2 regions of the Streptomyces sp. LaBMicrA B280 genome follow, and region 1 is predicted to be linked to the other one. Evidence: riboswitches for the same ligand, from Rfam matches in the RefSeq annotation. Region 1 holds a riboswitch; the other holds the start of a gene.
What was found. Region 1 has a riboswitch for ZMP and ZTP ahead of ACLF5H_RS32920 (bifunctional 5,10-methylenetetrahydrofolate dehydrogenase/5,10-methenyltetrahydrofolate cyclohydrolase). Riboswitches for the same ligand answer to the same signal wherever they lie in the genome.
Positions count from the first base shown of each region.

Region 2: it holds a riboswitch for ZMP and ZTP, as region 1 does, so the genes downstream of both, ACLF5H_RS03855 (glycine hydroxymethyltransferase) here and ACLF5H_RS32920 (bifunctional 5,10-methylenetetrahydrofolate dehydrogenase/5,10-methenyltetrahydrofolate cyclohydrolase) in region 1, are expected to answer to the same signal.

Region 1 is NZ_JBMJCT010000058.1:304,797-311,978, forward strand. Features, by position in the region: gene ACLF5H_RS32880 (SDR family oxidoreductase) at 1-226, opposite strand, end outside; gene ACLF5H_RS32885 (DUF4180 domain-containing protein) at 332-700, opposite strand; gene ACLF5H_RS32890 (MBL fold metallo-hydrolase) at 729-1,358, opposite strand; gene ACLF5H_RS32895 (S-(hydroxymethyl)mycothiol dehydrogenase) at 1,358-2,446, opposite strand; gene ACLF5H_RS32900 (acyltransferase domain-containing protein) at 2,733-3,515, shown strand; gene ACLF5H_RS32905 (hypothetical protein) at 3,525-3,830, opposite strand; gene ACLF5H_RS32910 (nuclear transport factor 2 family protein) at 4,002-4,367, shown strand; gene ACLF5H_RS32915 (hypothetical protein) at 4,355-4,651, shown strand; ZMP/ZTP riboswitch at 4,729-4,808, shown strand; gene ACLF5H_RS32920 (bifunctional 5,10-methylenetetrahydrofolate dehydrogenase/5,10-methenyltetrahydrofolate cyclohydrolase) at 4,835-5,695, shown strand; gene ACLF5H_RS32925 (alcohol dehydrogenase catalytic domain-containing protein) at 5,905-6,930, opposite strand.
Region 2 is NZ_JBMJCT010000004.1:69,772-76,953, reverse strand. Features, by position in the region: gene ACLF5H_RS03870 (decaprenylphospho-beta-D-erythro-pentofuranosid-2-ulose 2-reductase) at 1-603, shown strand, start outside; gene ACLF5H_RS03865 (2'-5' RNA ligase family protein) at 620-1,204, opposite strand; gene trpS (tryptophan--tRNA ligase) at 1,419-2,435, opposite strand; gene ACLF5H_RS03855 (glycine hydroxymethyltransferase) at 2,551-3,999, opposite strand; ZMP/ZTP riboswitch at 4,033-4,121, opposite strand; gene ACLF5H_RS03850 (glutathionylspermidine synthase family protein) at 4,194-5,378, opposite strand; gene ACLF5H_RS03845 (hypothetical protein) at 5,392-5,772, opposite strand; gene ACLF5H_RS03840 (DMT family transporter) at 5,901-6,734, shown strand.

The DNA of each region.
Region 1 (7,182 bases):
TGACCAGGTCGGCGGTGTCCTCGATGGTCTCGGGGCGGTCGTACTCGGAGCGCCGGGCGCGGGTGCTGCGGCCGGTGACGTAGACGGTGGCGCCGGCCGCGCCGAGCTCCACGGCGATGCCCCGCCCGGCGCCCCGGGTCGCGCCCGCGACCAGGGCGACCCTGCCCGCGAGGTCCTCGAGGTGCTGCGGATCTCCGTGGTCCGCGTCGAGCGGTGCTGCTGCCATGTCCGGCCTCCGTGCGCTGGGGGTGTGGGGTCATCCCTCAGCGTCACGGAGAAGCCGGACATCTCCTGTCGGGTTTTACCGGGCGGTGGGTCAGCGGGCGGTGGGTCAGCGGGCGAGCCGCTCGGCGACGGCGTCGGTGTCCGGCAGGAACCACAGCTGGTCGCCCTGGTTGGACTCGTGCACGAAGTCGCGCAGGGCGTCGCTCGCCTCGATGTGGGCCGAGATGTCGCCGACGACGGCGAGCCGCACCCGGTAGTTCACGAACTTCTGGACGACGGCGCCCGCGACACCGGACCGCAGCCGGAAGAACTCCTGCGCGATCCGTGCCACGGGCACCTCGACCAGTTGGGCGTCCTGCCCGAAGGCGTCGCCTATGAGGTCCAGTGCCGCGCGCTCGCCGTCGAGGGTCGGGCCGTCGGGGGCGCAGCGCAGGACGCGGGTGTCGTGCAGGGTCACGAGCGTGTTCGTGGTCATGATCGCGACCCTATGCGCACGATGCGGTTCAGTGCCCGCGGTTAATCCATTCCTCCAGGTGAGGGGCCTCGGCGCCGATGGTGGTTGAGTCGCCGTGGCCGGTGAGGACCTTGGTCTCGGGCGGGAGGGTGAGCAGTTTGTCGCGGATGGAGTCGATGATCGTCGGGAAGTGCGAGAAGGAGCGGCCGGTGGCGCCGGGGCCGCCCTGGAAGAGGGTGTCGCCGGTGAAGACGGCGCCCAGTGCGGGGTCGTAGAGGCAGACCGCGCCGGGCGCGTGCCCGGGGGTGTGCAGCACGGTGAGGTCGGCGCCGGCCGCCTCGATGACCTGGTCGTCCACGAGGAGCCGGTCGGGGTCGCGGTCCGGGTGGGTCATCCGCCACAGCGGCAGGTCGTCGGGGTGCAGCCAGATGACCGCGCCGGTGCGGTCGGCCAGCGCGGGCGCCGCGTCGATATGGTCGTTGTGGGCGTGGGTGCAGATGATGGCGGTGAGCCGGCGGTCGCCGACGGCGCGGGCGATGGCGTCGGCGTCATGGGCGGCGTCGATGACGATCGCCTCGTGGTCGTCGCCGACGATCCAGACGTTGTTGTCGACGTCCCAGGTGCCGCCGTCGAGGGTGAACTGCCCCGAGGTGACGAGCTGTTCGATGCGTGCGGTCATCAGAGCACCACCACCGAGCGCAGCACGTCGCCCTGGTGCATCCGCTCGAACGCCTTCTCCACCTCGTCGAGTTGGACGGTCTCGGTGACGAACGCGTCGAGCGGCAGCCTGCCTTGCAGATGCAGGTCGATGAGCATCGGGAAGTCGCGGGAGGGCAGGCAGTCGCCGTACCAGCTGGACTTGAGGGCGCCGCCGCGGCCGAAGACGTCCAGCAGGGGCAGTTCGAGCTTCATCTCGGGGGTGGGGACGCCGACGAGGACGACGGTTCCGGCGAGGTCGCGGGCGTAGAAGGCCTGCTGGTACGTCTCCGGGCGGCCGACCGCCTCGATGACGACGTCGGCGCCGAAGCCGCCGGTCAGCTCGCGGATGGCCTCGACCGGGTCGTTCTGCTTGGAGTTGACGGTGTGGGTGGCGCCGAGGGCGCGGGCCTTCTCCAGCTTGCGGTCGTCGATGTCCACGGCGATGATCTTCGCCGCGCCGGCGAGGTCGGCCCCGGCGATGGCCGCGTCGCCGACGCCGCCGCAGCCGATGACGGCGACCGAGTCGCCCCGCCCGACCTGGCCGGTGTTGATGGCGGCGCCGATGCCGGCCATCACACCGCAGCCGAGGAGGCCCGCGACGGCCGGGGAGACGGCCGGGTCGACCTTGGTGCACTGACCGGCGGCGACGAGGGTCTTCTCGGCGAACGCGCCGATGCCGAGGGCCGGGGAGAGTTCCTGGCCGGTGGCGGCGAGGGTCATCTTCTGCTTCGCGTTGTGGGTGTTGAAGCAGTACCAGGGGCGGCCGCGCAGACAGGCCCGGCAATTGCCGCACACCGCACGCCAGTTGAGGATGACGAAGTCACCGGGGGCCACCTCGGTGACACCGTCGCCGACCGACTCCACGACACCGGCGGCCTCATGGCCGAGGAGGAAGGGGAAGTCGTCGGAGATGCCGCCCTGCTTGTAGTGCAGATCGGTGTGGCAGACACCGCAGGCCTGGACGCGTACGACGGCCTCGCCCGGCCCGGGATCCGGCACCACGATCGTCTCGACTCGTACGGGCTCGTTCTTGCCCGGTGCGATCACGCCGCGTACTTCCTGCGCCATGCTCTGGTTCCTTCCATCGAATGCTTACGGTGCAGACCCTACGCGCGTCCGTTGGGCGGCGGGACGGGCCACGGCGGTGACCGTGGATCTTTCCCCCGGGGGCACCCGAGTGCTCCCTGGGACACCCGGGAACTCTCGGGAACGCTCGGGAGCGCTTGATCTGAGGAACGCTTATGAATTGCACAAGAATCGGATCGAATGACGACGTTCGATGATGGCGATTCCTTTACGAGGTGCCGGAACCCGACCGGTCCGGGTGCTTACCCGACCGTGCCTTCATGGGGGCATGCTCGCTGATGGCCGTAAGGGACGTACCGCATTCCTGTTCTCGGCCGGTGCCTCGCCGCGCCCTGGAACGGGACGTGAACTCGCGGCGGCTTTCCCGCTGTTCGCGAAGACGCTGGACGAGCTGTGCGCGCGTCTGGATCCCTATCTCGAACTGCCCTTGAAATGCGTGATGTTCGCGACGCCCGGCACCCGGACGGCGACGCTGCTGGGCCGGTCGTCGTACGCCGGACCGGCGCTCTTCGCGCTCCAGGTGGCGCAGTACCGGCTGCTGCGGAGCTGGGGCGCCCGCCCTGATGTGCTGTTCGGGCACGGGGCCGGGCGGATGGCCGCCGCGTACGCCGCCGGGGTCTTCTCGCTCGCGGACGGCTGCCACGCGGTCGGCACCCTGGCCCGGCTGCTGGACGGCGCTCTGGGCGAGGCGGCCCCGCAGGCGCTGCTCACCGCCTACGGCCGTACGCTCGCCACGCTGCACCCCTGCCCGCCGCGGCTCCCCCTCGTCTCCGACGTCACCGCCCGCCCGGTCGGCGTCGAGACCGCCGAGCCGGGGTTCTGGCTGCCGGGCCCGGGGACCCGGCGGTTCGCGGACGTGGCCGCCCTGCTGCACCGGGACGGGGTGCGGACCTGGCTGGAGCTGGGCCCGGCGGACACCCTGACCCGCGCGCTGGCCGAGGACCTGCCGCCCGGCGCCGCCCCGGCCCCCGGCTCGGCGTACGCCGTGGCCCGGGACTGGGCGGAGCTGGACACGGGCGGCGGCACACGGCTGCGCGGAGCCCCGGCGTGACGCGTCGGCTCAGGCCCCCACGGCCGGGAGCAGGCCGGTCACCGGCGCCACGATGTCGGTGACCTGGTGGAGTTCGCTGAGCTGGTTCAGCTGGCTGACCTGGTTCAGGGCCTTCAGCTGCTGGGAGGCCGTGGGCAGCTGGGCCCGCTGCTCGGCGGGGATGTCGCCGGCGGTGAGCGAGTCGAGCACGGTCATCGGGTTGATCCGCCCGGTGTGCGAGGCGCTCGCGTCGGCCGCGCTCGCGAGGGGTGCGGCCAGGCCCGTGACCCCGGCGGCGAGTCCGAGGACGGCGACGATACGGCGTGTTGAGATCATGCCCTCAGCAACGGCGGCGGCCCCCGGCCGGACACGGGCGGCGACCCGCGCTCACTCGTGAGGCGGAGCGCGCCCCGTGCGCTTGCCGAGGCCGCCGGGGCGCGGGACGCTCGAAGACGGGTCCGTACGGTCCGCCGCGCGCCGGACCGCGAGCCCTTGAAGGAGGTCACCATGGGCACCGCGACAGGCTCCGCCTTCGACACCGAGGCACTGCGCCGGGGCATCGAGGGGAACACCGGGAACACCCTGCTGTCCCTGTACGCGGACGACGCGGAGATCCGCGTCATCGACCGCAACACCCAGCCGAGCCACCCCAGGATCCTGCACGGCCGCGGCGAGATCGCCGAGATGCTCGACGACGTCTACCGCCGCGACATGATCCACAAGTTGGACCGGTGCGTGGTGCAGGGCGACCACGCCGCGTTCACCGAGTCCTGCCAGTACGGGGACGGCACCCGCGTCCTCGCCGAATCCATGATCACCCTGCGGGACGGGAAGATCGCCGAGCAGATTCTGATCCAGGCATGGGACGAGTAGGCAGGAGGTTCGCGCGGATCCAGGTCAGCTCCCGGCTGACCTGGACCTTCTCGGCCCGCGCGGTGGTGGGCCGGGCGCGGCCCCGGCGCCGCGGGCCGGTCTCCGCGGCGGGCGCGCCGGTGACGGTCTCCGCGGCGGGCGCGCCGGTGACGGGCGCGGTGCTGCGGTCGGTCCTGAAGGCGGTGCGCGGACGTCCCCCGGCGGCGGTGCCGCGTGCGTCGCGGCTGCCACGGGTGCCGAGGGTGCCACGGGTGCCACGGGTACGGCGCGGCCGGACGCGGTGAGCCTTCCGGGCGGTGCGCGTGCGGCGCGGGCCGGATCGCGCCCGCTCCCCGGCCCCGTACGCGCCTCGGTTACGCTGTGCGCGGGCCGTGACTGGCGCTGAGGTGGAGTACCACCGGGGAGCGGTCCGCATGGTTGCCGCGCGCCTGGGCGAAAGACATCGATCCAGCTCAGGAGTGTGCCGCATGACCCAGGCCCGTCTCATGGACGGAACCGCCCTCGCCCGCCGCATCGTCGAGGACACCGCGCGCCGGGCGGCCGAACTCACCGCGCGCACCGGTGTGGTGCCCTGTCTCGCGACCGTGCTGGTCGGCGAGGACCCGGCGTCCGTGACGTACGTACGGATGAAGCAGAACCGCTGCCGCGAGGCCGGTGTCGCCTCCCGGCACGTGGCCCTGCCCGCGAGCACGTCCACCGCCGAACTGGTGGGCACGCTGCGGGAGTTGTCGGCCGATCCGGCGGTGCACGGGATCCTGCTCCAGCATCCGGTGGGCGATCACGTCGACGAGCGGGCCGCGTTCGAGGCGATCGCGCCCGAGAAGGACGTCGACGGGGTCACCTTCGCCTCCTTCGCCACGATGAGCTTCGGCCTGCCGGGCTTCGTGTCCTGCACGCCGGGCGGCATCCTGCGGCTGCTGGACGAGTACGGCGTCGAGCCGGCCGGGAAGCGGGCCGTGGTGGTGGGCCGCAGCGCGATCCTCGGCAAGCCGGTGGGCATGCTGCTGCTGGCCAGGGACGCGACGGTGACGTACTGCCACTCGCGTACCCGAGATCTGTCGGCGGCGGTCCGCGAGGCGGACATCGTCGTCGCCGCGGTCGGCCGCCCCCGGCTGCTGCGGGGCCAGGACATCAAGCCCGGCGCGGTCGTGATCGACGCCGGCTACAACGCCGGGAACGTGGGCGACGTCGACTTCGACTCGGCCGTCGAGCGGGCCTCCCTGATCACCCCGGTCCCGGGCGGCGTCGGCCCGATGACGATCGCCACGCTGCTGGAGCAGACGGTGACGGCGGCGGGGGCTGCCGCCGGAGGGCTCAAGGCGGCCTGACGACGGAGGACGGGGGGCGGGGCAGAGCGGTCAACTCCCGCCGTGCCGGTCGTACTCGGGCGCACACGGCGGGAGTTGACCACGCACGACGCAAGTCGTCAGCGCACGACGCAAGTCGGTCGCGTACGGCGGAAGTCGGTCGCGTACGGCGGAAGTCGGCCGGGTCCGCCCGGACGTGTGCGCACGCCCCCGCCTCCACGCTCCCCCGCTCACCCCTCCGTCAGCACCATCCTGAACCTCGCGCCGCCCGACATCATCTTCCGGTACGCCGCGTCCGCCTCCGTCAGCGGAACCTTCTCCGTCATCGGGCGGATGCCGTGCAGGACGCTGAACGCCATGGTGTCCTCGACGTCCTGCGAGGTCCCGGAGGGGTGGCCCCGGACCACGCGGGCGGCCATGAGGAGCTGGTTGGGGTTGATGTCGAGGGGGGCGATGTCCGCGCCGATGACGACCAGTTCACCGCGGTGGCTCAGGCCGTCCACGGTGGCGGAGATGGCCTCGGAGTTGCCGGCGGTGGCGAGGACGACCTTGGCGCCGCCGAGGGACCGCAGCGCCTCGGCGACCGGAGTGGCGGCGGTGCTGTCGACATAGTGGTGGGCGCCGAGCTGCTTGGCGAATTCCGCCTTCTGGGGGCCCCGGGCGATCGCGACCGTCTCGAAGCCCATCGCGACCGCGTACTGCACACCCAGGTGCCCGAGGCCGCCCAGGCCGAGCACCGCGACCAGGTCGCCGGGGCGCCCCGCGCTGCGCCGCAGTCCGTTGAACGTGGTCACACCGGCACAGGCCAGCGGTCCCGCGTCGCTCGCGGCGAGCGCGTCGGGGATCCGGGCCAGGGCGTCGACGGGTGCGATCACCTGCTCGCCGAAGCCGCCGTCGTAGGCCCAGCCCGGCACCTTGAGGCTCTCGCACACGATGAAGTCGCCCTCGCGGCAGGCCCGGCAGTGGCCGCAGCTGCCGCCGAACCAGCCCACGGCCACCCGGTCGCCGACCTGCCAGCCACGCTCCCCCGCCCCCTCGCCCAGCTCCGCGATCCGCCCGGCGATCTCATGTCCGGGCACCTCGGGGAAGGTGATGCCCGGCACCGCCGCGCTGACGAACAGCGCGTCGCTGTGGCAGACGCCGCACGCCTCGACGGCGATCCGCACATGGCCGGGCCCCGGCCGCGGCACCTCGCGCTCGACCACCTCGAACGTGCCGTTCGCGGCGGGCACTTGGGCGACTCGATAGCTACTCATGGATCTCTCCTGAGAAGGGGGTCTCTCCTGAGAAGGGGATACGAGCGTGGGCGATACGGCCGAGCGGTGGTGCCGGACGCCGCTCTCCCGAACGGGCCGGTACGGCGGTCCGCCCCCGACCAGCAGACCAGTTCCCGCGCGATCGCGCGCGCCGAACGGCTTCGATTCGTCGTGACGCAGCGTGTCGGCCGATCACGTTCAGTGCGGTAATACGCTCCCCCTCCAGTAATGGATCAACGCTCAACAAACCGG
Region 2 (7,182 bases), on a different contig from region 1:
AGTCTGCGCGCGCTCGGCGCGGACACCCGTACGGTCGACTTCGACGCCCTGGACCCCGCCTCCCACGAGACCGCGCTCGGCAAGGTCTTCGCCGAGGACGCCATCGACCTGGTGCTGCTCGCCTTCGGGGTCCTCGGCGACCAGGCCCATGACGAGCGGGCGCCGCTGCGCGCCGTGCACGTCGCCCAGACCAACTACACCGGGGCGGTCTCCGCCGGGCTTGTCGCCGCGAGCGCCCTCCAGGCCCAGGGCCACGGCTCGTTGGTCGTGCTGTCCGCCACCGCCGCCGAACGCGCCCGCCGCGTCGACTTCATCTACGGCTCCAGCAAGGCGGGCCTGGACACCTTCGCCCAGGGCCTCGGCGACGCGCTGTACGGCACGGGGGTGCGGGTGATGGTCGTACGCCCCGGGTTCGTGCGGACGCGGGCGACGGCGGACCGGCCCCGCGAGCCGTTCGCCACCACCCCGCAGGCGGTCGCCACCGCGATCGAACTGGGCCTGCGCCGGGGCGCGGAGACGGTGTGGGTGCCGGGGGTGCTGCGGCTGGTGACGGCCGCGCTGCGGCACGCGCCGCGCGCGCTGTTCCGCAGGCTGCCGCTCTAGGCGTTCCAGGACGCGGCTACCGGCTGGCGATGGTCCCGTGGCCGATGTCGGCACGGCCCGCCTGGGGCGGTACGAGGGGGCCGCCGAAGGTGTACTCGCGCAGCTTGCGCCACACCCCGTCCGCGCCCTGTTCGTACAGCGCGAACCCGTTGCACGGCCACTCGGCCTCGAAGTCGGCCAGTTCGGCGAAGGCGCGGTCCATCGCCGCGTCCTCGATGCCGTGCGCCACGGTGACGTGCGGGTGGTAGGGGAACTGGAGCTCGCGGGTGCAGGGCCCGGTGCTCTCGCGGACCCGCTGCTGGAGCCGGCCGCAGTCCTCGGCGCCGCGCACCACCCGGACGTAGACCACCGGGGAGACGGGCCGGAAGGTGCCGGTGCCGTGCAGCCGCATCGGGAACGGGCGGCCGGTGGCGGCCACCTTGACCAGATGGGCCTGTACGGCGGGCAGCGCGGCGCGGTCCACCTCGGTCGGCGGCAGCAGCGTGACATGGGTGGGGATGCCGTAGGCCGCGGCGTCGCCGAAGCCCGCGCGCCGCTCCTGGAGCAGGCTGCCGTGAGGCTCCGGAACCGCGATCGACACGCCGATCGTTACGGTCCCCACGTCGTCTCCTGTCGTCGCGTCCGTCGTCTACTCGGCCGACTCGTACGGGCCTTCGGCTTCGACTGTACGGCCATGGGTGTCCTGTGGGCAGGCGCAACGGAAGTGATGTGCAGCGCTCTGCCCACAGGGACGTGCGAACGGTCGTGCGCCTTCGCGCCGGTTCCGTGCCTCGCGGCGCGGGCCGTGCCGTTCGGTGCTCCGGTCGGTGCTCCGGTCAGTGCTTGGCCGGGAGGAAGCCGACGCGGTCGTACGCCTGCGCGAGGGTCTCGGCGGCGACGGCGCGGGCCTTCTCGGCGCCCTTGGCGAGGAGCGAGTCGAGGGTCTCGGCATCGTCCAGGTACTGCTGGGTGCGCTCCCGGAACGGCGTCACGAACTCGACCATGACCTCGGCGAGGTCGGTCTTGAGCGCGCCGTACATCTTGCCCTCGTACTCCTGCTCCAGCTGGGCGATCGGCGTGCCGGTGAGGACGGAGTAGATGGTGAGCAGGTTGGAGACGCCCGGCTTGGCCTCCGCGTCGTAGCGGATGACGGTGTCGGTGTCGGTGACCGCGCTCTTGACCTTCTTGGCGGTGGTCTTCGGGTCGTCCAGGAGGTTGATCAGGCCCTTCGGCGTGGACGCCGACTTGCTCATCTTGATCGACGGGTCCTGGAGGTCGTAGATCTTCGCCGTCTCCTTGAGGATGTACGGCGCCGGGATGGTGAACGTCTGCCCGAAGCGGCCGTTGAAGCGCTCGGCCAGGTCCCGGGTCAGCTCGATGTGCTGGCGCTGGTCCTCGCCCACCGGCACCTGGTTGGCCTGGTACAGCAGGATGTCCGCGACCTGGAGGACCGGGTAGGTGAACAGGCCGACCGAGGCGCGCTCGGCGCCCTGCTTGGCGGACTTGTCCTTGAACTGGGTCATCCGGCTGGCCTCGCCGAAGCCGGTGAGGCAGTTCATCACCCAGGCCAGCTCGGCGTGCTCGGGCACATGGCTCTGCACGAACAGGGTGCAGCGCTCCGGGTCCAGACCGGCGGCGAGGAGCTGGGCGGCGGCCAGACGGGTGTTGGCCCGCAGCTCCTCGGGGTCCTGGGGCACGGTGATCGCGTGCAGGTCGACGACCATGTAGAAGGCGTCGTGGGTCTCCTGGAGGGACACCCACTGGCGGACGGCGCCGAGGTAGTTGCCGAGGTGGAACGAGCCGGCGGTGGGCTGGATACCGGAGAGCACGCGGGGCTTTTCAGCGGGGGCCATGTCGCCCATTCTCTCATCGGCCGAGGGTGGGATCGGCCCGGGAGGCGGGGGTGGTGCGGAGCCGCGTACCGGACACGGCCCCGCGCCCCCGGGGCATCGCCCCTGACGGCGTTGATCAGCCCAGGTCGACTTCCGGGTACAGCGGGAAGCCCGCGACCAGGTCCGTGGCGCGCTGCGCGATCTCCTCGGAGACCTTCTCGTCCAGGACGTGGGACGCCTTGCTCGGGGCGCCGGACTTGGTGGTGCCCGGTTCGGTGGCCGCGAGGACGCGGTCGATCAGGCCGGCCACCTCGTCCATCTCCGCCGTGCCGAGGCCGCGGGTGGTCAGGGCGGGGGTGCCGATGCGGATGCCGGAGGTGTACCAGGCGCCGTTGGGGTCGGCCGGGATGGCGTTGCGGTTGGTGACGATGCCGGAGTCGAGCAGGGCGGCCTCGGCCTGGCGGCCGGTGAGGCCGTAGGAGCCGCCGACGTCGATCAGGTTGAGGTGGTTGTCGGTGCCGCCGGTGACGAGGGTGGCGCCCCGGCGCATCAGGCCCTCGGCCAGCGCGCGGGCGTTGTCCACGATGCGCTGCGCGTAGTCCTGGAACGCGGGCTGCCTGGCCTCCGCCAGGGCGACCGCCTTGGCGGCCATGACGTGCGGCAGCGGGCCGCCGAGGACCATCGGGCAGCCCCGGTCGACCTGGTCCTTGAGGGAGTCGTCGCACAGCACCATGCCGCCGCGCGGGCCGCGCAGCGACTTGTGGGTGGTGGTGGTGACGATCTGGGCGTGCGGCACCGGGTCGAAGTCGCCGGTGAGGACCTTGCCCGCGACCAGACCGGCGAAGTGGGCCATGTCGACCATGAGGGTCGCGCCGACCTCGTCCGCGATCTCGCGCATGATCCGGAAGTTCACCAGACGGGGGTACGCCGAGTAGCCCGCCACGATGATCAGCGGCTTGAATTCGCGGGCCTGGGCGCGCAGCGCGTCGTAGTCGATGAGGCCGGTCGCGGGGTCGGTGCCGTAGGAGCGCTGGTCGAACATCTTGCCGGAGATGTTCGGGCGGAAGCCGTGGGTGAGGTGGCCGCCGGCGTCCAGGGACATGCCGAGCATCCGCTGGTTGCCGAACGCCTGGCGCAGCTCGGCCCAGTCCGCGTCGGAGAGGTCGTTGACCTGGCGGGCGCCGGTCTTCGCGAGGAAGGGGACCTCGACGCGGTCGGCGAGTACGGCCCAGAAGGCGACGAGGTTGGCGTCGATGCCGGAGTGCGGCTGGACGTAGGCGTGCCGGGCGCCGAAGAGCTCACGGGCGTGCTCGGCGGCCAGGGACTCCACGGTGTCGACATTGCGGCAGCCCGCGTAGAAGCGGCGGCCGACGGTGCCCTCGGCGTACTTGTCGCTGAACCAGTTGCCCATCGCGAGGAGGGTCGCCGGGGAGGCGTAGTTCTCGGAGGCGATCAGCTTGAGCATCGCGCGCTGGTCGGTGACCTCCTGGCCGATGGCGTCGGCGACCCGCGGCTCCACGGCGCGGACCACGTCGAGGGCGGCGCGGAAGGCGGTGGACTCGGTGGACAGGGGCTGCTCTGGCATGGGGACCTCCGGACGGGGTGCGTTTCGGCGTTCACGTTCGGCCCAGGCGCACGGCACTGTTTCCCGCGGGGCCGCTCCCCGATGGTCCGTCCCATCCCAGCGCGCCAGTCACGGCCCGTGGCTCAGCGTACCGGCCGGGCCGCGGGGCGGAGGTCCGGCGTCCACCATGCGGGCGAGGGCGCGGACCGCCCGGCTCAGAGGATGACGTGCGGCAGGAACCGCGCGTATCCGTCGGTGACGGGGCCGGACGACTCGCGGATGCCGAGGCCCGCGGGCTCGCCGTCGATGACCCAGGCGCCGAGCACGACGTGGTTGCCGTCGAAGGCGGGCAGCGGCGCGAGCTCCTGGTAGCAGCAGGGCTCGGGGCGGACGGCGGGCGGGCGGCCCGGCGGGTGCAGGGTGATGCCCTCGCCCTCGCGGCCCAGCAGGGGCTTGGCGGCGTAGCCGCTGGTGGCGGCGAGCTCGCGGGGGCCGTCGAGGTAGGAGGCCAGGAGGTTGGGGTGGCCGGGGTACAGCTCCCACAGGACGGCCAGCAGGGCCTTGTTGCTCAGGAGCATCTTCCAGGCGGGCTCGATCCACAGGGTGCTGCCGGTGCCGCCGCCGTTGTCCAGGGTGTCCAGGACATGGCCGCCGAAGGCGTCGGTGGTGAGCCATTCCCAGGGGTAGAGCTTGAAGAGGGCGCGGATGAACCGCAGCCGGTTGTCCACGAACCGGCCGGAGAGGGTGTCCCAGCCGATCTCCTCCATGGCGAGCCAGTCGGTCTCCAGGCCCGCCTGTTCCGCGGTCTCCTTCAGATAGGCGACCGTCATCAGGTCCTCGCCCAGCTCGTCGGCGGCGGAGTGCGCGAAGTGCAGCGGGCTCCCGGGCGGGAGCAGCGCGGACTGCCTGCGCCAGGACTCCACCAGGCGTTCGTGCAGCGAGTTCCACTGGTCGGCGCCGGGGAAGCGGTCCTCCATCCAGAACCACTGCGGGGAGGCGGCCTCCACCAGGGAGGTGGGGGTGTCGGCGTTGTACTCCAGCAGCTTGGCGGGGCCGGTGCCGTCGTAGCGCAGGTCGAACCGGCCGTAGAAGGAAGGGAGTTCGGCCCGGCGGTGCCAGGACTCGGTGACCGCGGCGGCGACGGCGGGGTCGGTGATGCCGAGGTCGGCGAGGCGGCCGCGCTCCACGAGGTGGCCGGCCGCCGCCAGGCACATGGCGTGCAGTTCGGCGACCGTCTCCTCCAGCGCCTCGATCTCGGGCAGCGAGAAGACGTAGTACGCGCTCTCGTCCCAGTAGGGGCGCAGGCTCCCGTCGGGGTGCCGGGTGAGCGGGTAGATCAGGCCCTGTTCCTCGACGGTGCGCTGCCAGTCGGGGCGGGGGGTGATGGTACGGCGTTCCATACGGCGGTCCCGGTCAGCCGCCGGAGCTGTGCGAGCCGCCGCCGAAGCCGCCGCGGTGCACCCCGCCGGAGCCGGAGCCGTAGTGCGTCGAGGAGTGGTTCGTGGAGTGGCCCGTGGAGTGCCCGGAGCCGCTGCGGGGCTTGGTGAAGGAACCGCCGCTCACCCAGGTGCCCTTCTTCTTGCCGCCGTAGTACCAGGCGCCGTTGACCGCCGACTTGACCGACTTGCAGTTCTTGTCGGAGACGACCTTGTAGCCCTTGGCGTAGGTGTAGCTGCTCTGGTCCACGCAGCGCTTGTCCGGCTGGGACGAGCAGGCGGTGAGCGCGGCGGCCAGCAGTCCGACACCGCCGAGGACGACCGTGCCGGAGCGCAGTCGTCGCCTGGTTTCGGCCATGTTCGTGTCTCCCCCGTGTGCGATGTGCGGTGCGGCAAGCCTAGAGACCGGTATGAGAACCGGCCAAGGGGGGTGAGCATGACAGGGTGGTGGCGGGGCTCCCTTAGAGTCCCTTTGTGCTCTTTGGAATGGTGTGCGCCCTTGGCGCGGCGGTCTGTTTCGGTACCGCGACGGTGTTGCAGGCGGTGGCGGCGAGGCAGGCCGGTCCCGGTGGTGGCGGTGAGGCGGCGCTGCTGCTGCGGGCGTTGCGGCAGTGGCGGTACATCGCCGGGCTCGGGCTGGACGGGCTGGGGTTCCTGTTCCAGATCGTGGCGCTGCGCTCGCTGCCGATCTACGCGGTCGGCGCGGCCCTCGCGGCCAGCCTCGCGGTGACGGCGGTGGTCGCGGCGCGGCTGCTGGACGTGCGGCTGCGCGGTGTGGAGTGGGGCGCGGTGGGCGTGGTGTGCGCCGGGCTCGCGATGCTGGGCCTCGCCTCCGGGCCGGAGGGCGGCGAGGGCGGGTCGGACACGCTGCGGTGGGTGATGCTCGCGGTGGCGGTCGGACTGCTGCTGCTCGGGCTCGCGGGCGGGCGGCTGTCCGGTCCGGCGCGGGGGCTGGTGCTGGGGCTCGGCGCCGGGTGCGGGTTCGGGGTGGTCGAGGTGACGGTGCGGCTGATCGACAGCCTCGCGCCCGTCGACCTGCTCACCAACCCCGCGACGTACGCCCTGGTGATCGGTGGCGGCGCCGCGTTCATCCTCTTGACCTCGGCCCTCCAGCGCGGCTCGGTCACGACGGCGACCGCCGGGATGGTGCTCGGCGAGACGCTCGGCCCCGCCGCGATCGGCGTCGTCTGGCTCGGCGACCGCACCCGCGAGGGCATGGCCTGGCTGGCCGTCCTGGGCTTCGCGGTGGCCGTGGCGGGCGCCCTGGCCCTGGCCCGCTTCGGCGAGGCCCCGGCGACGGAACCGACGCCGGAAAGCTGACGGCCCGGCCCGGCCCGCACGCCGAAGAACACGGACCGGGCGGCGGAAAGCTGAGGGGCCGACCACTTCTCGCCGAGCGAGCAACAGACAGCGGAGGGCCGACGGCCCGGCCACCGGGGGCCCGCCGAGCGGGCCACGCAGGAAGACGACGGACCGGTGACGGAGACCCGCCGGGCAGACCGCGAAACGAGCGACCGCCCAGCGGCAGAGGCCGACGAGCGCGCTGCGGAAGGCTGACGGGCCCATGGCGGAAGCCGCCGAGCAGGCCGCGGAACGAGCAGCCGACCAACGGCGGCGGCGAGCGGCCCGCAGAAGGCTGACGAGCCCGTGGCGCGAGGCCGCCGAGCGCGCCACCCGGAAGGGCGACGGACCGGTGACGCAGACCCGCCGGGCAGACCGCGAAACGAGCAGCCGACCAACAGCGGAAGCCGACGAGCAGGCCGCAGAA